3 regions of the Chryseobacterium sp. SIMBA_029 genome follow, and region 2 is predicted to be linked to each of the others. Evidence: riboswitches for the same ligand, from Rfam matches in the RefSeq annotation. Region 2 holds a riboswitch; each other region holds the start of a gene.
The links. Region 2 has a riboswitch for S-adenosylmethionine ahead of SB679_RS22385 (alpha/beta fold hydrolase). Riboswitches for the same ligand answer to the same signal wherever they lie in the genome.

Region 1 (10,343 bases), on a different contig from region 2:
GCTTTCGGATACAGAACTGATGATAGAAGCCTCTGCTCTGAAAGCAATGGGAGTTAATCATGTCCTTCTGGTAAGCGGAGAAGCCAATAAAATAGTGGGAGTTCCTTATTTTCTGAATGCTGTCCGCAAGCTGAGACCACATTTTGCCAATATATCCATTGAAGTGCAGCCTTTATCAGAAGAAGAATATCTGGAGCTGCATCAGGAAGGTGTACATTCTGTGCTCGTCTATCAGGAAACATATCATCAGGAGGTCTATAAAGAATATCATCCCAGAGGAAAAAAATCTAATTTTCATTTCCGTCTTGAAACCCCTGACAGGATAGGGAGAGCAGGAATCCATAAAATTGGACTCGGTGTTTTATTAGGACTGGAAGACTGGCGTGTAGACAGTTTTTTCAATGCGCTTCATATCGATTATTTACAGAAAGAGTACTGGAAAAGCCGGTTTTCAGTGTCATTTCCAAGGCTAAGGCCGGCGGAAGGAATCATAGAGCCTAATTTTATAATGGATGATAAAGATCTTTTACAGTTGATTTGTGCCTATCGAATCTGGAATGAAGACCTTGAAATATCAATATCCACCAGAGAAAGTGAAAAGTTCAGGGATAATATCATATCACTCGGAGCAACAGCAATGAGTGCAGCTTCAAAAACAAACCCCGGCGGTTATGCCGTAGACGTAGAATCTCTGGAACAGTTTGAAATCAGTGATGAACGCAGTATGGAAGAAGTGAAAAACAGCATTAGAAAAGCAGGCTACGATCCGGTCATGAAAGACTGGGATCCGGCTTACAGTGGATTTTTTTTAAAAATAAACCATTAAAAGAAGGAAGTCGTTACGAATAATATAAAGAGAGCGTAAAGAAGGAATAAGGGAGGAGGAAAGTTACTATTCTGCTGTCATTCTGAATGTAACGAAGTGCAATAAAGAGTCTAATCTATAAACGAGATTCCTCCTTCGTCGGAATGACAATAGATGTAGAATTATATAATAAGAACCCGATTTTTAAATTTTAAGAGGAGCCTTACTATTTTCTAAACTTTAAAAAATCTTAATGAGCAAAAACATATGAATTAAAATGAAAAGCGAAGATATTTTAGCAAGGTACAGCCGTCAGATATTTATTGATGAGGTAGGATTGGAAGGCCAGCGAAAAATAATGGCTTCAAAAGTACTGGTCGTAGGTGCCGGCGGGTTGGGAAGTCCTGTTATTCAATATCTGGCAGCAGCAGGTGTAGGAACTTTAGGCGTAGCAGACTTTGATCAAGTCGAACTTCACAATTTAAACCGTCAGGTCATCCATCAGGAGCAATCGGTAGGAAAATCAAAAGTCAGCAGTGCAGCGGAATTTGTGAAAAAACTCAATCATCATATACATTGTATTGAAATTAAAGAAAAAATTGAACCTTCAAACGCAGAACAAATCCTTTCTGCCTTTGATATGGTGATTGATTGTTCAGATAATTTCTCAACACGCTATTTGATCAATGACAGCTGTGTCATCGTAAAAAAGCCGCTTATCTATGGCAGTATATTGGGATTTTCCGGGCAGGTTGCCGTATTTAATCATCGAGGAAGCAAAAATTTAAGAGACCTTTTTCCCGAACCTCCTTTTGATGAAGATATTCCAGACTGCGACAGCCTTGGTGTACTGGGAACTTTGCCGGGAATTGTGGGGAGTATGATGGCTAATCTGGCTTTACATATTATCACAGATCTTCCTGTACCAATCAATCAAATGACACTTATCGATACATTCAACTGGAGATTTCAATCCGTTGATTTTTAATGAGATTGTTTACAATAAACAGGGCAGTAAGATTTCTTACTGCCCTGTTTTATAATGGGGTGACAAACTATTGTCCCGGCTGCATTACACCACCGGTGTCTTCTTTTTTCGTGCTGTTTAAGATATTGGCATCTTCTTTTGCCAGCTTATTTTTTGTAGGAATTTTATAATTGATAGATAATCCGAAGTTTCTTGAATCATACTTGCTTCTTAATACCACCGCATCGCCTGAAGGTGGGTTAGAACGTACCTGCATCACCTGTCCGTTAAAGATATCATTCGCAAAAATAGAAAGAGTCAGTTTATTATCCAGGAACTTCTTAGTTAGTGTGATATCAACGTTGTTGTTAAACGGTTTTTCTGCCGTAAAGTAAAAATAGCCTGCCTTAGGAGTCAGATAACTGTAATTTGCCGTCATTTTGATGCCTTTAGGAAGAATCAGCTGGGCCATTACGTTAAAGATCCAGAAGCCTTTATTACTGAGGTTTTCAATTTCATGCTTCTGATATCCTGCATACAGATACATAAAGTTGATTTTATCAGGATTGAAATCAAACTTCATGATTTCGCTGATAGGCTTTCTGAAGATCATAAAAGGAACAGGAAGTCCAACATTGAAGTTATGAATTTTCATACTGGAAATGTTCACCTGCTGATTGTAAAGATTTTTACCATCCTTCATAATGATCTGCGCTACCTGATCTTTTGCAGAACTTACGCTGTATCCGATAAATGCATAATCAAAAGCAGAGATCTTTAATTCATAATTATCAAAAATAGTAGGCTGAAGATTTGGGTTACCGTTTACCTGCGTATTGGGACCTGAAAACGTTACGTTATTCGGATTCAGGGCTGAAATACTCGGTAAGCTGATCTTTTTATTATAGTTTGCAGCAATATACACCTGATTCATCAGGCTGTACTGTACACTGGCGTTAGGGAACAGTTTAAACTTATTGAATGTTGTAAGATCTTTTTGTACAATGGTACCTGCACTGTCCTTTCTTGCAATCCCGGAAATATCATAATTTTCAGCACGAGCTCCTAATGTGAAGTCGAATTTTTTCAGTTTAGCCTGAAACTCCAGGTAGGTAGAAGCAGTCTGTCTCTGATATTCCAGGTTTTTAAGCCCTTTGCTTTCCGTTTCAAAATCCTGTCTTTCATACAATCCTCCGGCGCTCACTTTTCCACCATCAAGAATATTGATAGGTTGTGAATAATCCACCTTAAAATTGGCAACCCTCATATCCGATTTGTTATTAAGGATATCATTGGCACCCGGATTTCGGAAAAATTGCCCGTCATCAGTGAAATTTCCTTCCTGGAAAAAATTATCCTGAGCAAACTTACTGTCGGATTTTGTATATCCAAACTGGAAATCTAATTTTTGAGATTTATCACTGAAACGTTTTTGGTACGTTATGACAGCTTCCTGTCGTAAATTATTAGTACGTGCAGCATCGAAAGCATTAAAATTGGCTTCTCTGTACAGATCCTTGTCTTTATCAAAAATTTCTGCAAGACCATTACTCGCGGTGTAGTTGTCGTTATTATTATGATAGATATCGTAGTTCAGCAATAACCTGTCGTCCCCCAGATCAAAAGTCAATCCTGATTTAGCAAAATATCCACGGCCGATACGGTCAGTATTACTGTTCAACAATACATCCTGCATCGTATTCATCATGCTTTCACGGTAGTTTTGACCGAAATTCAGCTGCCATCCGAATAATTTGTTTCTCGCATTCAAATTCAGAGAGTTAGTAGTTCTGCTTCTGAATTTTTCATAGTTGGAAAAAGAATAATTCCCGGAATACGTGGCGGTTAAATACTTATTGGCATTTTTATTTGTAATGATATTCATAATCGCACCACCGGAAGTGGCAGGATATTCTGCGCCCGGCTGGGTGATCACTTCTATTCTGTCAACAGAATTGGCGGGCATTCCTTCCAGGAAAGAATTTAATTCATTGGAAGTAATATTTAAAGGTCTGCCGTTAAGATAAACATCCAGCATTTTCCCCTGATACATCATTCCGGCAATGTCAGTAGAAACCAATCCCGGAAGTTTTTTGATGCCTTCCAGAACATTTCCGTTGTTAAGCTGTGGCTGCTCCGAAAAATCAAAAATAGTTCGGTCAGCTTTCTGTTCAACGGCTTTTTTAGTTTTAGTGATAACAACCCCTTCAATTTGCTTCTCTTTGCTTGGCGTATTTTCTTTTTCCTGCGAATAAACAAAGACGGAACCTAATAAAGATACAGTGAGTATAATTTTTTTCATAATGTTTTTTACTACTAACCAGTTAGACGCTGAAAAATAAATTTTGTTACAAAATGTTCAAATTTCATCGCTGTTTTTTTAATTCAGATAAGAGTCTGTCAGCCCTAATTTGATTGATGAAAATAAGGCTTATTGATTTTTAAGATTAAAAAAATAAAGTAAAATTAAACAGGCTTTCGTCTTGTATCATGTAAACGGAATAGATGGTAAATAGCTGATAATAAAAAAAGTAAATCCATATCTGTTTCGTCTTACATAAAAAGAAAGTACAATTTAACAATGAACAAAATGAACAATAAAATGAAATTTATTCTGCCAAAATTATTAGGAGTAACACTATTGGCCGGAGCAGCAGTATTTATTTTATCACTGATTTTTAAACTATTATTTGCAGGACTATTATTAGCCGGAATTGGAACGTTGATCGCAAAAATGATCGGTAAAAAAAGGGGCCAAACTATGGGATATGAAAAAAACAGCAATGTTTATCTTCCTTATCATCATAACTTCCCAAAACAGGGGGGAACGATATATTCACAGGTTCGTAAAGAAAATTTAGCCATCATTCCTATCCGCTAAAAAACGAATTTTTATTAATACAATAACACAAACTAAATAATTAAAACAATGTATACACAACATCATAATACACAAGGACCATTCGCGAAACATGACGAATGCGGATCATTTGAAAAAGGCAGTTTCGGAAGAAAATTCAAAGAACATTTTATGGGGAATAACCACCCTTTAAAGGAGATGTTCGACAGAAAAATCAATAACCACAAGCCTGTAAATATTACAGAAAATGAAGACAGCTTTACGGTCCAGCTGTATGCTGCGGGATTGCAGAAAAATCTTTTTAAAGTGACGGTTAAAGATCAGATTCTTACCCTTTCCTACACTGATACTTCAGAAAATACCGATTCTAAATTAATTTATCAGGAATTTTATCCCGGATCTTTTGAGCGTAGGTTTCAGCTGACGGACAAAGTCTTTGATGATCAGATTTCAGCGCTTTATGAAAATGGGATTTTAACCGTAGTCTTACCAAAAAATCCGGAAAAGAATAAACCTGAACAACAGGTTGATATCAATTAATACTTTCCGTAACATAAAGTAAAAGGTAAAGCCTCACAAAATTTGTGGGGCTTTATTTGTATTGGATTTGTTACGGTAGCATTTGCGAAAAGTTAAAATTTTTGGCAATTATTTTTTTATTTCCGAAATAATTATATCTTTGCTGCGTAATTATCAAGAATCTCATAGATGGGATAGCAACCTGCAAAAACAAGCAAGGTGCTGAAATAGATAAGCCGGTATGCCCGGAAAAAATGTTTATTCTCTATTTTCTCCCCATCTTGACATTTTTGTTTTAAAATAAAATCAATGTTTAAAGACAAGGGAAACCCAAAAACCAATGTAAATTATCATCTCTCAGATCATGAAGTTTCACTTCATTATTCTGACCTCTTTTCATGCCATTTCCACATGCGCATGTGTTGTTGTTTCTAGACTTCTTTAAAAAATAATACCCCCATTTCGGCTTTCTAACACTATCCTTACCATAAGGATACAGGATAACTATTGCCTAAAAATCAAACAAACAATCAATAATAAAAATAGAAAAACACATGCGTAATTTCGAAAAAAAACAATCATAGCTTCAGCAGCTCTTATTTCAGCATTTTACTTTGGACAGTCGGATTCTGCATCATCCAAAAAGATCGATGATGTTGTAATCCTGGGATCAAGAGGATCCGGAAGATCTCTTACAGAAACTCCGGTTCCTGTAGATATCATTAATATTTCAAAAATCTTAAGACAAAGTCCAGTTAACAATATAAGCCAGGCCCTCAACTATGTGGTGCCTTCATTTTCTTCCACTTCACATACCGTTAACGACGGAACCGATTTTGTAGATCCCGCTCTCCTCAGAGGTCTTGGTCCGGATCAGGTTCTGGTCCTGCTGAATGGAAAAAGAAGATATCAGTCTTCATTAATTAATGTTACGTTGACTCCTGGAAGGGGTTCGGTAGGAACAGATCTTAATGCAATTCCTGCTTTTGCCCTGGAGAAAATAGAAGTACTAAGAGACGGAGCATCTGCTCAGTACGGTTCTGATGCCATTGCAGGAGTCGTGAATTTGGGACTTAAAAGAAGGTTGGGATTATCAGGACAGGTTTTCCTGGGAGGATATGCTTCATCAGCTACCAATAATTTTTCCGGAGGGATAGATGGTCAAACGATCTCGGCCGATCTGAACTACGGAGCAAAAATTGGAGGGAAAGGCTTCATTAATGTTACAGGATCTGTACAATACCGTGACCCGTATTCAAGAGCGGGTGTACGGGAAGGTGATATTTATAATGCCTATAATGCAATTAATTACAGAGCATTGCAGGATGGAGTGAATATCGATGGATTATATAAAAATATTACCAATACTTCAAATAGCCAGCAGATTATCAATACCGTTAAGCAGTATGCATCGCAGGTAGGTTATTTTTCACAGGATTTCAGGAATCAGATATCAGGAGCTAATAGTATTTCTGCGCTCCAGGGGCTTTTAGGAAAAGACGTTACAGATCAGGAGCTTACCTACAGAGGATTGGAAAGAAAAGATTTCAGCCTTAGGGCGGGACAGTCTAAACTGCAGTCAGCACAACTTTTTTTCAATTCTGAAATTCCGGTTAATGAAGACTGGAAAGTCTATTCCTTTGGAGGCTACAGCTACCGTCTGGGGAATTCCGGAGGATTTTACAGGCTTCCCAACACAGAAAGAAACATCAATGCTGTTACCCCAAATGGATATCTGCCCCAAATTGAAGCCAGTGTGAATGATTATTCCTTAGCAGGCGGGATCAAAGGAAAATGGAACGGCTGGAATGTAGATTTAAGTAATACTTTCGGAAAGAATGCTTTTAATTTTGGGGTGGTGAATACATTTAATGCATCTCTGGGAGATAGCTCACCAAGAACTTTCGAAGCAGGAGGATCAGAATTTTTACAAAATACCCTGAATCTGGATTTCTCAAAAAAATATGATGTTCTTCACGGCCTGAATGTGGCTTTTGGAGGAGAATACAGGTATGAAAACTATAAAGTGAATGCAGGAAATGAAAACTCCTACGTCTCCTATGATATTTTTGGACGTGTAGTAACGGCTGCTACTCCTGAAAATGAAAAGGCCACTGATTTCTTTGGAAATATAAGACCGGCCGGATCACAGGTTTTTCCGGGATTCAGTCCGGATAATGCGGTTTCCGGAAGCAGAAACAGTGTCGCAGCATATGCTGACGTTGAAATTGAGCCTACTGACTGGTGGTTGATAGAAGGAGCGGTGCGGTACGAAAACTATTCCGACTTTGGTTCCACCTTTAATTATAAATTAGCAACGAATGTAAAACTGGCTAAGAACTTTAACTGGAGAGGGGCTGTTTCTACAGGATTCAGAGCACCTTCTTTAGCACAGATTTACTACAGTTCTACGTCTACATTAATCCAGCAGGGAAAAACAACGCAGGTCGGGACTTTCAGAAATAATTCTGAAGCTGCTCAGGCTTTAGGAATTCCCAAACTGAAACAGGAAACTTCACAGTCATACAGCACGGGGATTACCTGGAAAATTCCGGCTTTAAGTCTCGTATTTACAGCAGATGCTTATCTTATAAAAATTAAGGATAGAGTAGTGCTTACAGATTTATTCTACCGTCCCGAAGGAAGTTTTGCACCGGGATCAGACCAGGCGGTGTTGCAGGGGGCTTTTGATATTGCGAGAGCCAGTGCTGCGAATTTCTTTGCTAATGCAGTAGATTCCCAGACGAAAGGATTGGACATCACTATTTCCCAGAATTCAAGAATCTCGGAAAGAATATCTTTGGAAAATAATCTGGGACTTAATTTGAATCAAACCAGAAGAGTTGGGGATATTCATGCTTCTCCTAAATTGGTAAGCCAGATTGATAATTATTTCTCTGAGCCCAACAGAGTATATTTTGAAGAAGCCGTACCCCGTATCAAAGCCACGTTTGCCAATACCGTGAGGTTTTCGGCACTTACCGTTGCTCTTAGGAATTCGTACTTTGGAAAAGTGACGGATGCGGATGTGCTGGATGCTAACTTTGACGGAGTTACGGAAAGCAGAGAGCATTTTGTTTTAAATGACCGTATTGTGACAGATCTTTCTGTGGGGTATGATTTTAATAAAAATATTTCGGCGACGATAGGAAGCAATAATATATTCAATATACTACCTTCCAAAAGCCCAAATATCAGCTCGTTAACAGCTGATAATCAGTTTGTGTATTCCAGACAGGTTTCCCAGTATGGTATAGGAGGACGCTTCGTTTTCGCGAGGGTAGAATTCAAGTTTTAAAATAGATAAAGGTTAAAACAAAAAACAGAGATTCATTCTCTGTTTTTTTGTTTGAGTGAATAACAAAAAGGATCAATTTCAAAATGTGGATGGATAGAGATTAATTTTAAAGTTTCACGCAGATTAATCAGATGATGCAGATTTTTTACTTTTGTTTGTTCATCTGCGAGATAAAAAATTCAAACCATTAAGATTCTGTTAAGCTTTTAAGAATATTTAGTTTTAGCTTCGCTTAAGAGCTACAACTTAAAAAATTATTTAATTTTTTCTTAACTGACCTTACATTCTTCATTGATCTTAATGTTTAAAAAAAGTATGCAATGAGAATCTGTTCCATCAGCCAGATCTGCGAGAGTCTATCATTATAAAAACTCTTTTGTGGTTTAAAAAAAATCAAGATCAAAAGCGTGATAATGAGTTAACAAAAACAATTACTGTGCTCTTTCTTTTTCTTCAAAATTGATATTCTTCTTATTAATTTTCTTTTTGCTGCTTCCAAAAGTATAATTAACACTTAAACGGAAGCTTCTGCCGTCCCAATAGTTATTCATGTACTGGGTATTATCAGAGAAATACAGCTCCCCGCGGTATCTCTGTGCAAAAATATTGGTCACCGTTGCATTGATTTGAAGCTTCTTTTCCATCAGGGAAACCTTTAATCCCGAAGTCAGCTCCGGAAAAGCCTGGAAATAAGAGTTCACATTTTTGTATGCCAGGCTGTGGCTGTAATTCAGGAAAAATACCAGTGTTTTATTTTTGTTTAAAGTAAAAGTATTGTTGACAGAGTAGCTGAACGAACTTCCTTTCTGTGTTTCTGCTTCAATATTAAATACGGATGAATTCTGAAGCGAGGCATTCATTGAAATGCTGGTTTCCCAGAACTTGAAAAAAGTATCGGTATAAGAGGCATTAAGTCCCCAGAAATTGTTGTTGTAATAATTCAGATAAGTGCTGATCTGTGAAAGTTCGTCTATGTAAGAAATCTGGCCAAATCCATTTTTCATTCGAAGGTAATATATACTGGTTGAGAATTTATTATTGAAAGTATATCCCAGCTCCAGGTTGTTGATATAAGCCGGTGTCAGTAAAGGATTTCCTGAAGAATAAGAATACGGATTTTCATACCAGCGGAACGGATTGAGATTGCTCATGCTTGGGCGGTTGATCCTCCTTGAATAAGAAAAACTGAACACATTTTTATCTTCTTTGTACGAAACATAAGCCGAAGGGAACCATTGCCCATAATTGTATTTGTTGTGTGAATTAGAAGATGGAGTGGTGCTTTCCGCGTTTGTATTTTCATAGCGAATACCTGCTTTGGTCTCCCAATGTTCACCCAATGTTTTGGAGAAACTGAAGTAACCTGCATAATTTTCTTCCTGGTACTGGAACAAATTAGCTCTTAAAAGATCCGGAACATATTGTCCTCCGGTCAAATTAAAATATTGAATGTCAGAAGTGTTTTTAAACTGATTGAATTTAACTCCGGTTTCAATGGTTCCGAAAGAGAATGGAAGCTCCAGATCTGCCTGAACAGAAAAGATCTGAGGCGAAATCAAAGAAGTAGTTTTCACATCCTGAACAGATTGATCAGAAGATCTGAACGTAGAAAAATTAACATCAGTGTCAGAGTCATTCTTATAAAAATTCCCTGCAATACTCAGTTTCTTTCCCAGTGAATCCAACTTCAGGTCGTAATAAGCGCTTAACGTGTGGGTAGGAAGTTTTTCACGGTGAAAAGTGTTGGTTAAAAGGTTTTCTTCGTCAAGATTAGAAGCAATGTTCTTTGTGGTATTCACGATATCCATCCCTGATTTTTGATGGGCATAGATGTATTCCATCCCGATCTCCGCATTTTTACTGATTTTATAGGATAAATTAAGGGTAGGAGTCA
Region 2 (10,343 bases):
TCATCATTCCAATTACCATCAAAGCCTTTTTTATTAAATGCAATTTTCTTTGAATTGGCCACCGCTACTACTTTAAGATCAATCTTCTTACGTCTTTTAATTTCTTCTGATGATTTCAACACCTGCTCAATTAATGTTTTCCCTACGTTTCCATGGCCGATAATTGCCAGATGAACGGTTTTAGGTTTTTTTGAAATCTCAGATTCAATGATATTTTTAGTTTTCTCATCCTGTGAAGAAGTAACCACTATATTGACTCTTTTCTCACTTGCTACCTGGTTTAAAAGCAATGGAAAAACATTATTTCTGGCAAGCTCTGAAAGAATTTTATTAAAATCCTCAGCAACAAATCCCAGTACAGAAACATTATTAATACTGTAAATCTGAGAAACTTTCCCCGATAGTCTTTCTGCTTCAAATTCGTCTATCAAACAGTTAACCGCTTTTTCGGAATCATTCTCATGAACCAAAATTGAGAGGCCGTTTTCTATGGCCTGTTGAGAAATTACGCCCACACTGATCCTCGCCAGGGTAAGGGCTTTGAAAATTCTTCCGTCAATCCCGATTTCACCTAAGAAATCTTCTCCTTCAAATTTGATGATTGATCTGTTTTTTAAAAATTTTATTTCGTTAGCATTTTTCATCTGTTCTTACTTTAATTTTTATTATTGGTCAGATAGAATTTCGCGGCCGCTCCATTTCATTCTTTACAAAATATTTTTAATGATGTTATTTAATTGTTCGTATTCCATTAAGAAGGCATCATGCCCATGTATTGATTGTATCTCGTGATAGTCAACATTTTTATTTTTCTCTTTCAGTTTTTCAAAGCACATTCGAATTTCAGAGGCCGGAAAAAATAAATCGGTATCTACCGAAATCAGGTGCATTCGTGCGCTGATCTCTTCCAATTTCTTTTCTTCAGCATTAATATTCATCAGCAGATGGTTCATCAGCTTATAAGACAACAAACTAAATCTTTCGTTTAGTGAATTTCCATGATAAACCAACCAGTCTTCTGATTCTAAGCACTGTTTTTCCTGATTATATTGAGTTTGAAATCTATCGTTTAATGATTGTGGTGTTCTGTAGCACAGCATCGCATGAATTCTCGCTTTTTGTAATGGCTCGTGATCTCCACTCAACAAAAATTTCTGAACCAGACATTGTGCATGAAGCCAGTCATGGGTTTTGAAATCGCAAGCCACCGGAATAAAGATTTCCGCCAGATCTGGTTTTTTAGCCAGCATTTCCCAGCCAATTCCTCCACCCAGTGATCCTCCGATAATGGCGTATACGCTTTGTATGTTTAGTATTTTAAGTCCTTCCAGAAATATATTGGCAATATCTGAAGGAGAAAAATTTTCATATTCATCAATTAAAAAATCATCATATCCGTTTCCGGGAATATTGAAACACAGAACAGTGTAGGTATTGGTATCAATAACCTGTCCTTTTCCGATCAGCTGTTTCCACCATCCTTTTTCGCCGGCAACATTGGAGTTTCCGGTTAAAGCATGATTAATAACAATGATGGGTGCAGTAAACAGGTCTTTCCCGAAGAGCTGGTAGCTCAACGGGATATTGTATTCCTTGCCGGAATTCGTTTGATACGAAAGTGTACTATTTTTTAGTTCTGTTCTCAATTCTATTATTATTTTAATACAATTGAAAATGCCATAAGAAATGGCTGAAAGAACTTCAGTAAGTTATCTGTCCAAAATAAATTGGTAGAACGTAGCACCTTCTTTGCTTGCACAAAGGGTTGCTAAGGTTTCATAGGGTCTAATCCCTCAACCTTTCTTGATAACATTTTCAATATTTGAATGAACGTGTGTCGCAAAGATAGTACTTTTTATTTTATATTTTTAAAAAAAATAATTTACCCCTTACAAAGCCCATAAATAAAAGATTTCCAAGACTATGTTAAGGATTATTCAGATTGAAAGAATTGGAATTATTTTTCAAAAAAACTACCTTCGTATCGAAAAGTGATGCAATATGAGTGTTGAAAAACAAAGATTACAAGATAATAACTGGAAAAACTGGGGTCCTTATGTAAGCAACCGGCAATGGGGAAATGTACGGGAAGATTACAGTCCGAACGGAAATGCCTGGAACCATACCAATCATAATAATGCAGAAAGCTATGCCTATCGCTGGGGAGAGGAAGGTATTGCCGGAATCTCTGACTCAAAACAGATTTTTTGTTTCGGTCTTTCTTTTTGGAACAGAAAAGATACAATGGTGAAGGAGCGCTTCTTTGGACTGAGTAATCCTCAGGGAAATCACGGAGAAGATATTAAAGAAATTTTTTATTACCTGGATAATACGCCTACCCACAGCTATATGAAGATGGTGTACAAATATCCTATCAATAAATTCCCATATGATAACCTCGTAGCTGAAAATGGCAGGCGAAGTAAAAAAGAATCTGAGTATGAAATTATCGATACCGGGATCTTTGACAATAATGAGTATTTCGATATTTTCATTGAATACGGTAAAGCCGATCATAATGATATTTTGGTAAGGGTTACTGTGTGTAACAGGAGCCAGCAGGAAGCTCCCATTGTAGTGGCTCCGACTGTATGGTTCAGAAATAACTGGAAATGGGGTTATAATACGTATAAAGGTCAGCTGAATGCATCTCATGAAGGATGTATTGACATTAACCACGATAGCATCTCCATTAAGAAATTGTATTCAAGGAGATTGAATGCCAATAGTGTTTTTTGTGAGAATGAAACGAATACTCCAAAATTATATGGAGCTCCCGAAACGGAAAATACCTATTTTAAAGATGGCATCAATAATTTTATTATTCATCAGTCGAATACAGTGAATCCTGAAAAAAGAGGAACGAAAGCTTCTTTTTTAATTGATGAAATGATTGGCGCCGGCGAGTCAAAAACATTTGATTTCAGATTATGTCCGAATGATTTAGATGAGCCTTTCCTGCAGTTTGATGAGATCCTGAATGCAAGAATTAATGAAGCTAATGAGTTTTATAACGAAATACAAAATGACGTAACGAATGATGATGAGAAAAATGTTCAGAGACAAGCCTTCGCAGGCCTGCTTTGGAATAAACAATTTTATCACTACAACGTCGGAAAATGGCTGAAAGGAGATCCTAATTTTGAAGCTCCGAGAAATTTTAATGATTATGTAAGAAATACGGAGTGGAACCATCTTCATAATAAAGATATCATCTCTATGCCCGACAAATGGGAGTATCCTTGGTATGCCACATGGGATCTGGCTTTCCATTGTGTTCCTTATGCTATTATTGATGCTGAATTTGCAAAAGGACAGCTTTTGCTGCTTACCAAGGAATGGTATATGCACCCAAACGGTCAGCTTCCTGCTTATGAATGGAACTTAACTGATGTGAATCCACCTGTTCATGCATGGTCATGTTTCCGGGTTTTTAAGATTGATGAAAAGCAAAACGGTAAACCCGATTTATTATTCCTTGAAAAAGTTTTCCAAAAACTTCTTCTGAATTTCACCTGGTGGGTTAACCGAAAGGATAAAAGCGGAAATAACATTTTTGGGGGCGGTTTCTTAGGACTTGATAATATTGGGGCCTTTGACCGAAATATGGTCTTAAAAGACGGCCAGCATCTTGAGCAGGCAGACGGAACAAGCTGGATGGCTATGTATGCCCTTAATATGATGCGTATTGCCATGGAACTTGCTCAGTACTATCAGGTATATGAGGATATGGCAATTAAGTTTTTTGAGCACTATCTGTATATCGCTGAGGCTATGGAAAACCTGGGTGATGACAAAGAAGGATTGTGGAATGAGGAAGACGGATTTTTCTATGACGTTCTGCAGCTTGGAAATGGCGAAAGTGTATCATTACGTCTAAGAAGTATCGTAGGCCTTATCCCATTATTTGCAGTGGAAGTTATTGATCACAGCTTGCTTGAAAAAATGCCGAATTTCAGAATAAGAATGGAATGGGTTTTAAAAAATAAGCCTGAACTTACAAAATTAGTCTCTCACTGGGATGAAGAAGGACATGGCAGAAAGCACCTGATGAGTATTTTACGTAAAAACAGATTGACAAAAGTACTGACAAGAATGCTTGACGAGAAAGAGTTTTTAAGTTCTTACGGAATCCGCGCCATGTCAAAAGTATATGAGGAAAATCCTTTTGTTTTTTCTGTTCACGGCAATGAAAATGTAGTCTATTATACACCCGCAGAAAGTGACAGCAGAATGTTCGGTGGGAACAGCAACTGGAGAGGACCGATCTGGTTCCCTATCAATTTCCTGATCGTTGAAAGTTTACAGCGTTTCCATTTTTATTATGGAAACAGCCTAAAGGTCGAGCTTCCGACAGGAAGCGGAGACAAAAGAAATCTCGATGAAGTCGCCCAGGATATAAGCAACAGACTGTGTTCTATATTTTTAAAAGATGAACATGGCCAGAGGGCTTTCAATGGGGGGAATGCTCTGTTTAACTATGATGAGCATTTCAGAGATTACATCACCTTCTTTGAATATTTCCATGGTGATAACGGACGCGGTGTAGGTGCTTCCCACCAAACCGGATGGACGGCTACTGTTGCAAAACTTATGAAACCAAGATTGACAATATAACTGCAAAGCCTCTTTTTTAAGGGGCTTTTGCTAACAACTATTCTTACAACAGAACAAGATTACTTTTAGTTAGCAAAAGGACTTACCAGAAAGGTAGATAATAATCACATGAACGTATCAAACATAAAAAAACCGGGCAATACGTCCGGTTTTTTTGTTTTTTATGATTGAAAATCTAAATCTTTTCTCCGTTGACAAAAACTTCATATCCAATTTCCACATTCGGTTCCAGGGTTTTGGATACAGAACAGTATTTTTCAAAAGATAATTCTGCTGCTTTTGCTGCTTTTTTAGGATCAACTGTTCCTTCCAGAAAAAACTTTACTTTAATTGCCTTAAAAGGTTTTGCATCTTCCACCACTACTCTTTCCCCTTCTACTTCAGCTTTAAATCCTGTGATTTCCTGACGCTGCTTTTTCAAGATGGAAACCACATCGATTCCGCTGCATCCTGCTACCGCCATCAGCACGCTTTCCATAGGAGAAACTCCTTTGGCTCCGGGTTGTGAAGTATTGTCTAAAAGAATTGAATTTCCCTGAGAATTGGTACATTCAAATAAAAAATCGTCGTTGATTCTATTAAGTGTTATTTTCATTTTCAAATTTATTTTTTAGGTTCAGTTACCCCAATCATGACTCCAAAATCGCCGTCTTTTTGAATCCATTTTTTCTCAGGGTAATAGGTTCTTGAAACAAAGCCATCAAGATATAAAGCTTTTGTACAGCCAAGCTCTTTAAATACAGAAGCAAAATTATAAAAATTAACTTTTCTCTTAGACATGATAAAAACTATATTTCCATCTTTTAAAATCCCCACTCCATTTCTGATATAAACATTTGGGGAATCTTCTTTAAAAATTGGATTTATTTTTTCATTAACCAGCAACATCGGACCTGATTGAGTAGCATATTTAATATTTAAATCATATTTAAAAGCTTTCGTGTCAATTAATTTAGCATCATTGTTTTTTGTGAGATAAAATACTCCATTAGGATTGAGATAAAAATTACCTTTACCTGATAATGTATCTATTGGATTTAGAATTTTAAAGTTTTCAATGTAAAGTCCTTTAGGAGAATTTGTCATTTCAAACATTCCGCCATTCACAGCAAACTTTAATATTTTCTTATCCCGTTCTACTTTACTTTTTAAATGATCAATACTTTTAAGAATTACTCCGTTATCATCTTTCCAATAGAACGAAACATTTTCAATTTTTGGATTGGTCTTAAAAATTACAAAATCATTTTCATATTTCACTTTATCATTACAAGACGATGTAAAGTAAAAACACAATATGATTAATAGGATTCTCATCTGATGTATTTAAATAAAAAATCATTAAGAGAGTAACTCCAACAAATTTATCTCTTCAAAATTATAAAATTCCTCTCGCTTTTATCTCAAGATATTTATTGATAACATCGATATTCAAATTCTCAGGAAGTGTATATACCGTGTAAATTCCATATTTCCGAAGTTCCTGAATGATGAGTTTCTTTTCAAATTCAAACTTCTCGGCAATGATTTCATCATAGATCTCCTGTGTACTTTCAGGATTTTTATGGATCAGTGTCTGAAGTTCAGCGTTTTTAAAGAAAACAACCACCAATAAATGGTTTTTGGCTATTCCACGAAGGTATTTCAGCTGACGGTTTAAGCCATCCAGCGTTTCAAAATTAGTAAATAGCAGAATCAGACTTCTTTGATTGAAAGAGTATTTTACATCCTGGTACAGACGATTGAAGTCACTTTCAAAAAAATCGGTTTTTACATTGTACAGTGCTTCCGATATTTTTTTCAGCTGCCCCGATTTATTTTCGCCTGCAATTTTATTCTCTGTTTTTTTCGAAAACGTCATCATTCCTGCACGGTCTCCTTTCTTCAAAATAATATGGGATAAAGCCATTGCCGCATTGATTGAATAATCCAGTAAGCTTAATCCATTGAAAGGCATTTTCATTGTTCTGCCCGTATCGATGAGCATAAAAATACGCTGTGCTTTCTCATCCTGAAACTGATTCACCATCAGGCGGTTCGTTTTAGAAGTTGCTTTCCAGTTGATGGTTCTGATATCATCTCCGGGAACGTATTCTTTGATCTGCTCAAACTCCATGGTATGGCCGAGCTTTCTTATTTTTTTGATTCCACCCAGCAAAAATTCATTTTGCAGTGCCATTAATTCATATTTACGAAGGTGTACAAAAGACGGATAAGAAGGAAGAGTGGCATCTTTCTGAAAAATAAATCTTTTGGAGACAAAACCTATCGGGGATGAAGCATAAATATTTAAACTTCCAAAATGATATTCCCCTCTTTCTTTAGGCTCTAAAACATATTGAAAATACGTGTTTTTACCGGAATCTATCTTTTTTTCAATCAAAAAATCCCTTTTCTGAAACTGAAACGGAATTTCATCAATGATTTTCGCTGTAATGGGAAAAATGTATTCATTTTTAATATCAATTTTCACCGGATTTTCATCGCCGTTGGATAATTTTTCCGGTAATATTCTCTGGGCCAGAACTCCGTTCTTCTGAAGAAACAACAGAAGATAATCAACTATCACCATCAAAAAACATATCAGAAGAATGATGTGCGCAATGATCATTAAAAACGGAAAGAAAAATGCGAACACATAAAGGATCCCCACTCCAATGAGCGTAAAGAAAAAACGGGTGTTGATGTATAAGTTTTTCATGATGTAGATTCTTAAGGATCAGAACTGTTTTCTAAGCCCTAATCACGTCCCTTACCTAGGAATTTCTATTCCTTCTAATATTTGACGGATAATTTCATCCGCAGTAAGACCTTCCATTTCTCTTTCCGGCGAAACAATTACCCTGTGTCTCAATACAGCGTAACTGGCTTCTTTAATATCTTCAGGAGTTACAAAGTCTCTTCCTCTTAATGCTGCAAATGCTTTTGAAGCGGTAAGAAGTGCAAGACTCGCTCTTGGAGAGGCTCCCAGATATAAGAATTGGTTTTCTCTGGTATTTACTGTGATTTTAGCGATATATTGTATCAGCTGAGGTTCCACAATAATTTCTTTTACCAGATGCTGGTAATTTTTCAACTGTTGTGCAGTAATAACCTGTTGAACGGTTTCCGTTTTATCTTCTTTTTTACTTTCGTGCTGATTTTTAATGATGGCAACTTCCTGCTCAAAATTAGGATAGCCAACATTGATCTTGAATAGAAAACGATCCAGCTGTGCCTCAGGAAGCCTGTACGTCCCTTCATGCTCTATCGGGTTTTGGGTAGCCAGCACTAAAAACGGTTCATCCATTTTATATTGGGTTCCATCCATGGTGATCTGCCTTTCTTCCATCACTTCAAATAACGCAGACTGTGTTTTCGCCGGCGATCTGTTGATTTCATCAATCAGGATAAAATGGGAGAAAATAGGTCCTTTTTTAAATTCAAACTCAGAATTTTTAACATTAAAAACTGAGGTTCCTAAAATATCAGAAGGCATCAGATCGGGTGTAAACTGAATTCTGCTGAACGCTACGTCAATGGTTTTGGCAAGCAATTTTGCAGTAATGGTTTTGGCAACTCCGGGAACACCTTCAATCAAAACGTGTCCGTTTGATAAAAGGGCTGCTAAAAGATGTTCAATCATGCTTTCCTGCCCTACGATCACTTTCCCGATCTCGGCTTTTACTTTTTCCAGGCTGGCGCGAAGTTCAATCATATCAATTCTTGATTCGAACTGATCTTCTTTTTTCGTAAGGTTTATAGAACTTCGATCTTCTATATTTTGGTTTTCAATGTTTTCCATAGGATTATAATTTACCAATATATCAATTTAACAATGCAATAATCTTCTTGTATCACTGGCTGATCAGATTATCACTTTTTATTTTATTATTTCATCCAGAATTGTGTTCAGCGCAGCAAGATCTTCTTTCATCACATGGGAATAAGGATCCTGTGCTTTTTTAATAAGCCTGACTGCTTCATGAATCATTTCAATGGGTTTACCCGTTTTCAACTGAAGTTTTTTAACAAAATCTTCATCTAGATTCTGGGTATCAATCAAAAGATCCAGCCGTATTTTATGTAAGAAATACTGGGCTTTTTTTGCCATCATATCGTGGAAATCGCCTTCCTGTAAATAAAGGTTTCCGATGCTTTTCACAAAATCTACAGAAGTATTCTTTAGAGGTTCAATAATGGGAACAATACGCTGTTTTCTTTTGGCGTTAAAAAAGATAAACAAAACAAGACCTCCCAGGAATAGCCACCAGGCATATTTGAGTGCGGGATTTGATAAGATAAATCTCATAAAAAAACGCGAAGTCTTCGTATTGCTTTCTACAAACCAAAGGGTCTCTTTATCCTGAAGATACGAGAAAACATCCTGGGTGTATTTTATGTTTCCCGGTTTCAGAAGATAATAATTCGTCAGGAAAAGAGGTTCACTGTGAACGTAAATATTACCTTTTCCAAATTTAACTTTAATAAAATTAGCCTGATCTCCATTGTCTTTTTCAACGGTTTTACCAAGGACTTCCACGTTGGGTTTAATGAAGGTAAAACCTCTACCCGACGGAAATTTATCTAATTTAATAAAATCATTCTGGTATTCTTTATCGGTAAGTTTCAGGACATTTTCCTCCTGAAAAGAGATGTCTGAATCATAGTATCCAATACTGTCTGAAATTTCTCTCGGAATATCATTTACAACCAGCATCGCATCGGAACCTTTTGAAACCTCATCAAGGATTTTTCTCCACGATTCTTCATCAATGTCACTTTCAATGACTAGAATATTATGCGGCTTTTTAGGATGCTGGCTGTAATAATCGTACGGGGTCTGTTCTATTTTTTTCAGATTGTTTTTAAAAAGGTTTTTAGCTTCATTATTAAAAACAAACAATCCGAAAGGTGTTTTTTCATTGACATCAAAATTTTTCCGCCAGTCCGTAGTTTCTTTTTTATTCACTTCAAGCAACGCCAGAATAACCATCACTACGATGAAGATTACAGCATATATTTTGAAAGTTTTGTTCATAGTAAAAGTTTAATTACGGTTTAAATGCCTGATATTGATTTTTAAAATTCTGATATCCCTGCTCATCAATATTGAATTCTCCATACCACACATAATCGAAAATATAAGACAGATTGAAAAATTCATTTTTAAGATGCGGGGCTTTTAATTCTGCACCATATTCTTTGTTGGTCTTTTCAGGATTCCAGTTGATTAATTTTTTATCACTTAATTTTTTCAGTACAAATAAAAACTGGTACCGCACGGCAGACCGATAATCTCCGGATCTTTCAAATTGAGCAATACTCTCGGGAAAGTTGATTTCATGAATATTTTCATGAAGCTCTTCCGCATTGATCTCTACTTTCTTATTTTTTTTACCAAAGAAGAAGTTTCCATCTTTTCCAAGGATATATCTGACGATAAAATACAGCAAAAACCCGACAAGAAGGATAGCAAAAAGACGAATGACTATACTGGCTACATTGGCAGATTTATCAAACGCTGTTTCTCCAAAAATGCTTTGCAGAAATCGATCTATTTTCCGTAAAAGCTTTTGAAAAAAAGATTCTCTGGGCTTAGAAACAGTATAATCGTATTCATTCCCTTTGTATCTTGACTGAAGATTTTCTTTAAATTTCTTAGGATACACTGTATTTTCAGAAACAGGATTCCTCAACAAAACAGAATCTGCCCGAAGCATATTTCTATAATGTGACGAACTCAG
Region 3 (10,343 bases), on a different contig from region 2:
TATTGATGTCCTTGATTTTACAAAAAATCAAAAAATTCCGGTAGTAGCGCCATTTGCTAATTCTCCGGAACTCTATGGCTACAGCAATTTAATTATTGTTGAAACCAATGATCAGACGTATGCTGATAAAATCGTTGAAGAAGTAAAGGCGGTATATTCAGATCAGAAAATATACATAGTGGCAGATGCCAAAAAAGAAAATGCCAATTATATCAAGGCTGGACTTGAAAAATTGGTTAAAAACCCTAACGTAATCATTGTTAATTCTCCTGCTGAGATTCAGCTGGATCAGAATATGATGACAGGGCAGTCTGTGCCGGTTATCGCTATTATGGCCAATGACAATGATGCAGCAGGCGAAGCTTTTGCCAACAAGGTAATTGCTCTATCTAAAGAGGTTCAGGGAGTGAAAGCTTTCAGTATGTACTATTCACCGGTTTTCGAAAAGAAAGTAGATGAATTGAGCCAGGCGAGTATGGTCTACCTTATGGACAGAAAGATCAATACAGATGGAAACTTTGAAAAAGAAATCCTGGCAGCCTATAAGACCAAATACTGCAAAACACCTCCGAAATATGCTGTGGTAGGATTTGATGTCGTGAATGACATGCTTACCAGAGAAAATAAAAAAGGAGAGATCTTTAAGCAAATGAATAAAGTTCAGACGCAGCTGGCTACAAAATTTGAATTCGTAAAATCTAAAGCAAATGGAGCGTATGTAAATACAGGGTATCGAGTGATTCGTTTGGTGCCTTAATGATTTATATCTGTTTCTAGAATATTATTAACATTATATTTATATTTGCATAATATTTAATTTAGTACATGAAAGCACTTGTATTTCCTGGGCAGGGTTCTCAGTTCATAGGAATGGGAAAAGAATTGTATGATTCTAGAAAAGACATAAAGGACTTGATGGAATCTGCCAATGAAATTTTAGGTTTCGACATCCTCTCTATTATGTTTAATGGAGCAGATGAAGATCTAAAGAAAACAGAGGTTACCCAGCCTTCAATATTCATACACTCAGTTGCTGCCCTGAAAGCAGTAAACGGTCTTGGAGCAGAAATGGTTGCAGGACATTCTTTAGGAGAGTTTTCAGCATTAGTTGCCAATGGAGTTTTATCTTTTGATGACGGTCTGAAATTAGTATCTGAAAGAGCAAAAGCAATGCAGGCGGCTTGTGATGCCAATCCAAGTTCAATGGCAGCGATTTTAGGGTTGGAAGATGCTAAAGTTGAAGAAATCTGTGCACAGATAAGCGGTATCGTTGTTCCTGCCAATTATAACTGTCCTGGACAGCTTGTTATTTCAGGAGAAACAGCAGCCGTTGAAGAAGCTTGCGCAAAACTAAAAGAAGCAGGAGCAAAAAGAGCTTTATTATTGCCTGTAAACGGTGCATTCCACTCTCCATTGATGCAGCCTGCACAAGAGAGGCTGGCAGCAGCAATCGAACAGACAAAATTCAGAAAAGCAACGATTCCTGTTTACCAGAACATCACAACTACAGCGGTGACAAACCCTGACGAAATCAAACAAAATCTGATTGCACAATTAACAGGTCCCGTAAAATGGACACAATCTGTTCAAAATATGATTAAAGACGGTGCTAATAACTTCGTAGAAGTAGGACCCGGAAAAACACTTCAGGGATTGATCAAGAAAATTGACAGTTCTGTAGACGTAGCTTCCGCAATTTAATCTAATAAAAATAAACCATGGGCGAGATATTTTCACCGGGAAAGCTAATGCTTACTTCAGAATATTTCGCAATGGATGGAGCTCTTGTCCTGGCGGTACCTACCAAGCTTGGACAAGAGTTTTTTTTTGAGGAAAAACAGGACGGGAATTCTCTGATATATTGGGAAGCCCATCATCAGGATGTACTATGGCTAAAAACAGTCATTGATTATAAAAACTGGCAGATTCTGGAATCCAATATCCCATCAGCTGCTGAATTTATCCTCAAAACCTTAAAAAATGTTCAGTCTCTATCTGAAACAAAGTTCAAAAGCACAGATTACTACCATATAAAGACTAATCTTCAGTTTCCTGCCGATTACGGACTGGGAAGCAGCTCTACGTTGATGAATAATCTTGCAGAGTGGTCCGATGTAGATCCTTTCTATCTTAATACCATAAGTCTCGGAGGCAGCGGATATGATATTGCTGTTGCAAAAGAAAAGGTAGCAGTACTTTACCAAAATAAACCCGAAATTAAATATGAAAAGGTAGATTTTAATCCTCCTTTCAAAAATGAACTTATTTTTATCCATTTAAATCAAAAGCAGGATAGCCGAGAAGGAATCAACTTTTATAAGTCTAAAAATAAGTCCCCGGAATTGGTTCAAGAGTTTTCGAATCTTACAAGAAATATTTTGTTATGTAATGAATTGGAAAATTTTTCTCAATTAATGATGATTCATGAACAAAAAATCGCCAATTTCCTTGAAATTTCTACTGTTAAGGAGAAATTTTTCCAGGATTGCCCCTCTTTTGTCAAAAGTCTGGGAGCTTGGGGCGGAGATTTTGTGATGAGTGCCAAATTTGGCGGCTATAAGGACTATTTTTGGGGAAAAGGTTTTACGACTGTTTTTGAATGGGTAGACATAATTAATTTATAATCAATATTTTACAATCCTATTTTTTTATTTGTCATTCTGACTTATATCATTATATTTAAACCACCTTTAACAATTAATTAATATTAATTTTGTTGAATCTAAAAAAGAAATAGAAAATATAAGTAAAATGAAACACGCTAAAATCATCCAAGATTTAGAAAAATTAGGAATTAAAGGAGACTATGAATTAATATATAATCCTTCTTATGAAGAATTATATCAGGCTGAAGTCTCTCCTGAGAATCAAGGCTTTGAAGAAGCTGAGCTTACAGAATCTGGTGCGGTATCCGTAAAAACAGGGATTTTTACAGGCCGTTCTCCTAAAGACAGATATATCGTTCAGGATGATGTTACAAAAGATACTATTTTCTGGGACGGTAAAGTAAATTTACCTACTACTTCAGACATTTTCGAATCTTGTAAAGGATTAGTGCTGAATCAGCTTTCAGCTTCTAAGAAAATCTATGTTGTAGATGCTTTCTGTGGAACGAATGCAGATACCAGACTTAAAGTAAGATTCATCGTAGAAGTAGCATGGCAGGCGCATTTCGTTACTAATATGTTTATCCGCCCTTCACATTACGAACTTGAAAACTTCGGGGAACCGGATTTCACAGTAATCAACGGATCTAAAACAACTAATCCAAATTGGGAAGCTCAAGGTCTGAATTCTGAAAACTTTATCATGTTCAACCTTACTGAAAAACTACAGATCATCGGTGGTACATGGTATGGTGGCGAAATGAAGAAAGGAATGTTCGCTATGATGAATTACTACCTTCCATTAAAAGGGATGGCTTCTATGCACTGTTCTGCCAATGTAGGCGAGGAAGGAGATGTTGCTCTGTTCTTCGGTCTTTCAGGAACAGGAAAAACAACATTATCTGCAGATCCTAAAAGATATCTGATTGGTGATGATGAGCATGGTTGGGACAACAATGGTGTATTTAACTATGAAGGGGGTTGTTATGCTAAAGTTATCGACCTTTCTGAAGAGAAAGAACCGGATATTTTCAGAGCAATTAAAAGAGATGCACTTCTTGAAAACGTTGTGGTAAACAATGGGATTGCTGATTATAAAGACGGATCAATCACGGAAAATACAAGAGTTTCTTATCCTATCTACCATATCAATAAGATTGTTCTTCCTTCAAAAGCGGGACATGCGAAAAAAATCGTTTATCTTTCTGCGGATGCATTCGGAGTATTGCCTCCGGTTTCTATTTTAGATGAAAACCAGGCACAATACCACTTCCTTTGTGGATATACTTCAAAATTAGCAGGAACAGAAAGAGGCATTACAGAACCTGAACCATCTTTTTCACCCGCCTTCGGTGAGGCATTCCTTACCTTACATCCAACTATGTATTCTAAAACATTAATTGGTAAAATGAAAGAGCATGGTGCAAAAGCCTATTTAGTAAACACAGGTTGGAACGGAACCGGAAAGAGAATTTCTTTAAAAGATACCAGAGCAATTATTGATGCAATCATTGACGGATCTATTGAAAATGCTCCTAAAACCAACGTTCCGATTATGAATCTGGAGATTCCTACAGAGCTTCCAAATGTTTCTGAAGGTATTTTGGATCCTAGACATACCTATAGCGATGTAGCAGAATGGGAAGAAAAAGCAAAAGATCTTGCTTCAAGATATATTAAAAACTTTGAACAGTACTGCGGTACAGAAGAAGGAAAGAAATTAATCTCTTCAGGACCTCAATTACAGGAACAGACTACTAATTAAAAATAGAAAGCCTCATCATCGATGAGGCTTTTTTATTTGACACATATTTATTTTATCAGACCAGCACAGGTGTTTGCATTATATCTGTGAGAATTTGTGAAAATCTGTGGTCAATATATTATTTAAGATTTTAAGCTCAAAATCGCTAATCTGTATCCATCCATTCCAAATCCAGACAATACAGCATCACTATTAGCTGCGGTCACGGATTTCTGGCGGAATTCCTCTCTTTTGTAAATATTACTGATGTGAACCTCCACTTTTTGCTTCTGAATATTCTTTAAACAATCGGCTATTGCATAAGAATAATGGGTAAACGCGCCCGGATTAATGACTACCGCATCAAAATCATCCTTCTGAAGCCTGTTAATGATTTCCCCTTCAATATTAGACTGATAATAATCCAAATGATAAGATGAAAATTCAGACTGTAATGTTTCCAAATAATCTTCCATGGAAATATTTCCGTAGATCTCAGGTTCTCTTGTGCCCAAAAGATTCAGATTGGGACCATTAATAATTAGGATTTTCATTTAAAAAATTTATTCAAAGATAGATAATTTTCATACGACTGGCTGCATGTGATGTATGGAAAATGGCATGTTGAAATTGCTGTTCAATTATTTCAAAAATAAAATTATGACCACGAAATAATATTGTTAAATAAGAAGAATGAAGTTAATTTTTTGGTATAAAAGTCTCCGTTATCATTAAAAAGAAATCTTTTTTAATTAAAAACAAATGCTATAATATATTTCAATTATCTCCTGAAAATTATATATCTGCAAAATTGATTTTGGTTTTACTAAAATTTTTAGTATTCGATTTTTTATATAAAATTTAAATTGGATGAATTTAAGTAGTGAATATTAGAATTTGACTGTTTTAATATTTTGATTTTCATTGATATACAAAATTTAAGTCATTTTCCTGAATTTGACTTACTGACCTTTTTTTTGATTTATCTATAGAGATACTTTTGTAAATGAATTACAGTAGAGATAATGTTTCAGATAAATTTTCAACTTTTACTAAAAAAGATATTTTGCAGCGTATTGCTGGGAGTATTTCTTTTTGCTCACTGTAAAATTGGAAATGATTCTATTAATAGAGGAAATATTGATAATGATACTAAGACGAATTTTTTTGTCATTGAAGGAACTGTTATTTCCGGAATTGAAAACATACAAGCCGCTGAAGTCAATATTATAGAAAAGAAAGATAATAGGATTTCTAAAATCAGTTCTAAAAAACCTTCTCAACAATTGGATCAAAATGAAAAGGTAGAAGAAAAGAAGTATCCCGCAAAGTATGCTACTAATACAATCAGTATATGCAGAAAGGATTCGGATGAAAAATATCATTCTTTATTGTCCGGAGAATTAAAAGTAATCCATGGGAATCCATATAAGTATGATGGGATTCCAGCTGACCAACAAAAATTTTTTATTTTTTTTTCATACAAAAAATTGGTAATCAATGTCAGGAAGGATTTAATTATTGCACTGGGAATAATTAAATATTGCTGTATCAGGCCCCCACCGATATCCTGAGCCTTATAAGGATATAAATGATCTAAAAACACAAATGATGATTTCTTGAGAAAAGTTTTCCTCAAAACTTTTCTCAATTTTTAACTTAAAAACAAATTCAAAAATGAAAAAAACAATATTATTACTCGCAACCATTGCTTCGGTATTTATGTACTCCCAAGTAGGTATTAATACCGTAAATCCCCAAGGAACTTTCCATGTAGATGGATTGAAAGATAATCCTTCAACAGGTGCTCCAACCGCAGCACAGGGATCTAATGATTTTACAGTAACCTCAACAGGTAGTGTAGGAATTGGGACTGCAGCGCCTAATGCATCGGCAATTCTTGATGTGAATGTAGATGGCTTGGCTACTGGAAGTAAAAAAGGGTTTTTAGGCCCTAAAGTGGCTCTGACTTCTCAGATAGATCAGGCTACAATACCTTCACCAGCAGCAGGTTTGCTTGTGTATAATTTAGGAACAGGTGGACTAAGTTATGTAGGGTATGTATTCTGGAACGGTACAGAGTGGAGAACGTTTAATAACGGCTCTCTTGCAGCTGGAACTTTGGGGGCTATTACCTGTAATGGGGTAACATTATCTCCGGGGACTTATACTGCCGGAACACCCTATACCGGGACAATGACTGTTCCTTATACCGGAGGAAACGGAGGTACTTATCCGGCACAAATTGTAGGTCCTGTTAATGGGCTTACAGCAACGCTGGCTTCCGGGAATTTTAATTCAGGATCAGGAATCCTTAGTTATACAGTATCAGGAACGCCTACTGTATCCAGTCCTACACTGACTACATTTCCGTTAAGTATTGGAGGACAGACTTGTAGTGCTACAGTAGGAGGAGGAACTGTGATTGCTCCTGGAGAGTTGGTATATTATCATACTTCAATTCCACGTCAGACAGCAAATTTTATTTTAAGCCAGTTTCTTACTGATCTTCCAGTAGTGAACAATACGTTTAGAGTTGATGCTTTTGTCAATGCTCCAAATGCATTTGATAATACGGGTACTAATACCAATTTTGTTCCACGTATTTATAATATAACCGCTGCAAATGCAAAAGTATGGGTTTCTGAAGTATCTACATTTACCGGAGATGCATCTACCGGAAACAGATTGCTGGGACCGGGGAATTATGCTGAGTTTGATGATGGTGTATACCTTTCTCAGGGAGCTAATGAGACGGTGACATTAGATGTTACTACAGCAGATAACAAATGGTACAGAGTATATTATGTATTACGTATAGATAACAAATCTACGACAGGTACCCCAGTCAACGGTAGAGATCAAAATCCCACTACTGATGCTAGTACTGCAGATAATACTTTGGAAGTTTACATATCAATCCAGAGATTATACTAACCATTTTTATAAATTTTTGGAAAGAGGAACTATCAAAAGTTCTTCTTTCCTGTTTTCAATATGTTGAAAGATTGATTATAAAATAACTTGAATACAACGTTTTCTAAATTGTATCATTTATGTTTACAAGGAAAATTGTCTGGATTACATGGGAAATCTTAAAGAATAAAATCAGAAGAGAGCTAAAGGAATAAAGATAGATAGAATGAAATTTAATTTTAAAAATATCCACATTGGGAGTTGTATAAAAAAAAGAGTTGAAGAGATGGAGATTGCAATGGACCGTATCTGTAATTTTCACAAAACTACAGAGGATGAAATACTTGCTATGTATACCCAGAAAAGTCTTGATTCGGAAGTTCTTCTGAAATGGAGTAAACTTTTGGAATATGATTTTTTTAGGATCTATACTCAGCATCTTATTTTATTTGCTCCTGAAAACAACTCACACATCAATACCTTATCTAAAGGTGAAGCGTCTCTTCCTAACTTTAGGAAAAATGTTTATACCAGGCAGGTGGTGGATTTTATTTTAGAATTAATTAATACAGGACAGAAAACGAAGCATCAGGTGATTGAAGAATATAGAATTCCTAAAACAACACTTTATAAATGGGTCAGTAAATATAATGATGGCAATGAGTGAAAAAGGAAATAAATATGATTATTTATTGAACCTGAATAAAGAAAAAGTGATAGAATTGCTGGGGCATGAATTTAACTTCTATCCGGCTAATACCTGGACTTATGTTCTGGAAATAAAGCGTTTATACAGAAAAACAGTTATGTTTATATTTTTTGAAAATGAAAAAGTCTCTACAATAGAAATAAAGAAAATATATGGAAAAATTAGCACCAAATTATAAAAAAATTTTTCAGGATATTATTTCTAATAAATATCCTGAAAAGTCTGAACGCTGTCGTTCTATTTTGCAAAAAAAGGTTTTATCTGTGTTGGATGTTATTAATCTCAATCAAATGATCTTTGCCACCGAAGATCAGGGGACAGCTGAATTCAGCCGTAAACAAAGATCTTATGATGAATCTTCTATTCTTGAAATTTTAGCATATCAAAAAAGAAACGGATATAATAACACACAGGTTGCCAGTAAATTTAAGTTAAGCAGAAATTCTGTAGCAAAGTGGAAGAAAATATTTAATCAATAAAATTTGGAATTTAAGAATTATAATTGAACTTTAGTAAAAGATAAAATGACGTCATTGACGTCATTTTTTTGTTTCATGCTTAAAATTGAATTATTGATAATGATATATCTCATATTTGTAAAATTGACAATCGGTATAAGTGTCTATTTTGGTGGTTTTTAAAATAAAATTAAGTTAATTTTTGTGAAATTATAATTAAAAAATAAGTAGTCTACTTGTTTTATAGACTAATTGTTTTTAGATTTGCAACCATATTTCGATCGGCTTATAAAGAAAGATGGAGGGAACTGACCCTGTGAAGTCTTAACAACCTGCACTATGCAAGGTGTTACATTCAGCCTTAAAGGAAAAATAAGCAATTGGTTAATCGTATTTATCGATGCCCTTTGCTGACTTTTCCGCAAAGGGTTGTTTTTTTAATATTGATAAATAAAATTGATTATGATTAGTGAAAAATTAATTAATTCTAGAATTTGGATTCCACCTGTTGCTGTATTTTTCCTGGGAATTATCAGTGCAAACGGGCAGACAACAAAGGCTAAAAAAGATACACTCCAGGCAAAGGAGATTGATGAAGTAGTAGTGGTAGCTTACGGAAAGGCTAAAAGAACAAGCTATACGGGATCGGTAGCAACTATTTCAAGTGATAAGATTAACAACAGACCTGTGAATAATATCACGAAAGCTTTAGAAGGGCAGGTTGCGGGACTTCAGGCAGTAAGTTCTTCAGGTCAGCCTGGTTCAGTGGCTTCTGTCAGGATTCGTGGAATTGGGTCTGTGAGTGCTTCAAGTGATCCGTTGTATGTCATTGATGGAATTCCTTTTGACGGAAATATCAATACCATAAGCCCGAATGATATCGAGTCGATCAGTGTCTTGAAAGATGCTTCTGCAAGTGCGCTGTATGGATCAAGAGGAGCTAATGGAGTGATTCTGGTGACAACAAAATCTGGTAAAAAAGGAGAGTCGAGAATTAATTTTAACATGAGCCAGGGATTTTCCTCAAGAGCGGTAAAAGATTACAAACAGGTGAGTACGGATCAGTATTTCCAGTTATATTGGGAGGCTTTGAGGAATGGCTATCAATCCAATCTGATTTCAGCTCAGCAGGCTGGGCAAATGGCCACAGATAATCTTATTAATGCTTTGGGGATCAATCCTTATGGAGCTAATTATTCAAAACCGGTAGGAACAGACGGGAAACTTCTGGCGGGAGCAAAACCGTTGTGGAATGACAATTGGGCCGATGTTCTTCAAAGAGTAGCTTCCAGGAATCAGGTTGATTTAGATTTCAGTGGCGGAAGTGAGAAAAGCAATTATTATTTTTCACTGGGATATCTTGATGATAAAGGGATTGCGATTGAATCCGGTTTTAAAAAATACAGTACCAGACTTAAAATCAATTCTGAAGTCAAAAAATGGTTAAATGTCGGTGCGAATTTAAGTTACACGAATAGTATCCAGCTGTCTCCATCTTCATCAGATTCCAGTTCGGATAATATTATCAATGTAGGACGTATTATTCCTTCATTTTACCCTTATTATGAAAGAAATGCCGATGGAAGCCAGAAACTGGATCTTAATGGAAATCCTATTTTTGATTTTGGATCATACAGACCTACCAGTGCTTTCCAGAACCAGAATTTAGCGGCAACTTTACCTTTGGATAAAAATGAAAACAGGGAAGATAACTTTTCCGGGAAAGGGTTTTTAGATTTTAGTTTTTTACCTGAACTGAAGTTTAAATCCAGTTTTTCTGTTGATTTGGTGAATTATAACGGGCATTATTATACCAATCCGCTGTTGGGGCAGGGAGCCGAAATCGGAGGTTCTGTGACGAAAACAAACTCCAGGACGTTTTCTTATACCACCAGTAATATTTTAACGTA

Region 1: linked by a shared signal. The riboswitch ahead of SB679_RS05980 (TonB-dependent receptor domain-containing protein) and the one ahead of SB679_RS22385 (alpha/beta fold hydrolase) in region 2 are both predicted to bind S-adenosylmethionine.
Region 3: linked by a shared signal. The riboswitch ahead of SB679_RS04745 (SusC/RagA family TonB-linked outer membrane protein) and the one ahead of SB679_RS22385 (alpha/beta fold hydrolase) in region 2 are both predicted to bind S-adenosylmethionine.

The regions. Positions count from the first base shown of each region.
Region 1 is NZ_JAWRXA010000003.1:102,071-112,413, reverse strand. Features, by position in the region: gene thiH (2-iminoacetate synthase ThiH) at 1-826, shown strand, start outside; gene SB679_RS06000 (HesA/MoeB/ThiF family protein) at 1,083-1,793, shown strand; gene SB679_RS05995 (TonB-dependent receptor domain-containing protein) at 1,861-4,074, opposite strand; gene SB679_RS05990 (hypothetical protein) at 4,363-4,653, shown strand; gene SB679_RS05985 (Hsp20/alpha crystallin family protein) at 4,702-5,172, shown strand; SAM-I-IV-variant riboswitch at 5,318-5,416, shown strand; gene SB679_RS05980 (TonB-dependent receptor domain-containing protein) at 5,729-8,449, shown strand; gene SB679_RS05975 (TonB-dependent receptor domain-containing protein) at 8,881-10,343, opposite strand, start outside.
Region 2 is NZ_JAWRXA010000017.1:32,455-42,797, forward strand. Features, by position in the region: gene SB679_RS22380 (ACT domain-containing protein) at 1-644, opposite strand, end outside; gene SB679_RS22385 (alpha/beta fold hydrolase) at 708-1,646, opposite strand; SAM riboswitch class I at 1,707-1,813, opposite strand; gene SB679_RS22390 (MGH1-like glycoside hydrolase domain-containing protein) at 2,002-4,617, shown strand; gene SB679_RS22395 (OsmC family protein) at 4,793-5,212, opposite strand; gene SB679_RS22400 (phosphodiester glycosidase family protein) at 5,221-5,934, opposite strand; gene SB679_RS22405 (DUF58 domain-containing protein) at 5,996-7,318, opposite strand; gene SB679_RS22410 (AAA family ATPase) at 7,370-8,401, opposite strand; gene SB679_RS22415 (DUF4350 domain-containing protein) at 8,480-9,637, opposite strand; gene SB679_RS22420 (DUF4129 domain-containing protein) at 9,651-10,343, opposite strand, start outside.
Region 3 is NZ_JAWRXA010000002.1:327,140-337,482, forward strand. Features, by position in the region: gene SB679_RS04695 (LysM peptidoglycan-binding domain-containing protein) at 1-757, shown strand, start outside; gene fabD (ACP S-malonyltransferase) at 826-1,701, shown strand; gene SB679_RS04705 (GYDIA family GHMP kinase) at 1,719-2,624, shown strand; gene pckA (phosphoenolpyruvate carboxykinase (ATP)) at 2,752-4,371, shown strand; gene SB679_RS04715 (type II 3-dehydroquinate dehydratase) at 4,494-4,904, opposite strand; gene SB679_RS04720 (hypothetical protein) at 5,376-5,924, shown strand; gene SB679_RS04725 (hypothetical protein) at 6,028-7,287, shown strand; gene SB679_RS04730 (transposase) at 7,493-7,933, shown strand; gene SB679_RS04735 (hypothetical protein) at 7,926-8,153, shown strand; gene SB679_RS04740 (helix-turn-helix domain-containing protein) at 8,128-8,454, shown strand; SAM riboswitch class I at 8,717-8,812, shown strand; gene SB679_RS04745 (SusC/RagA family TonB-linked outer membrane protein) at 8,896-10,343, shown strand, end outside.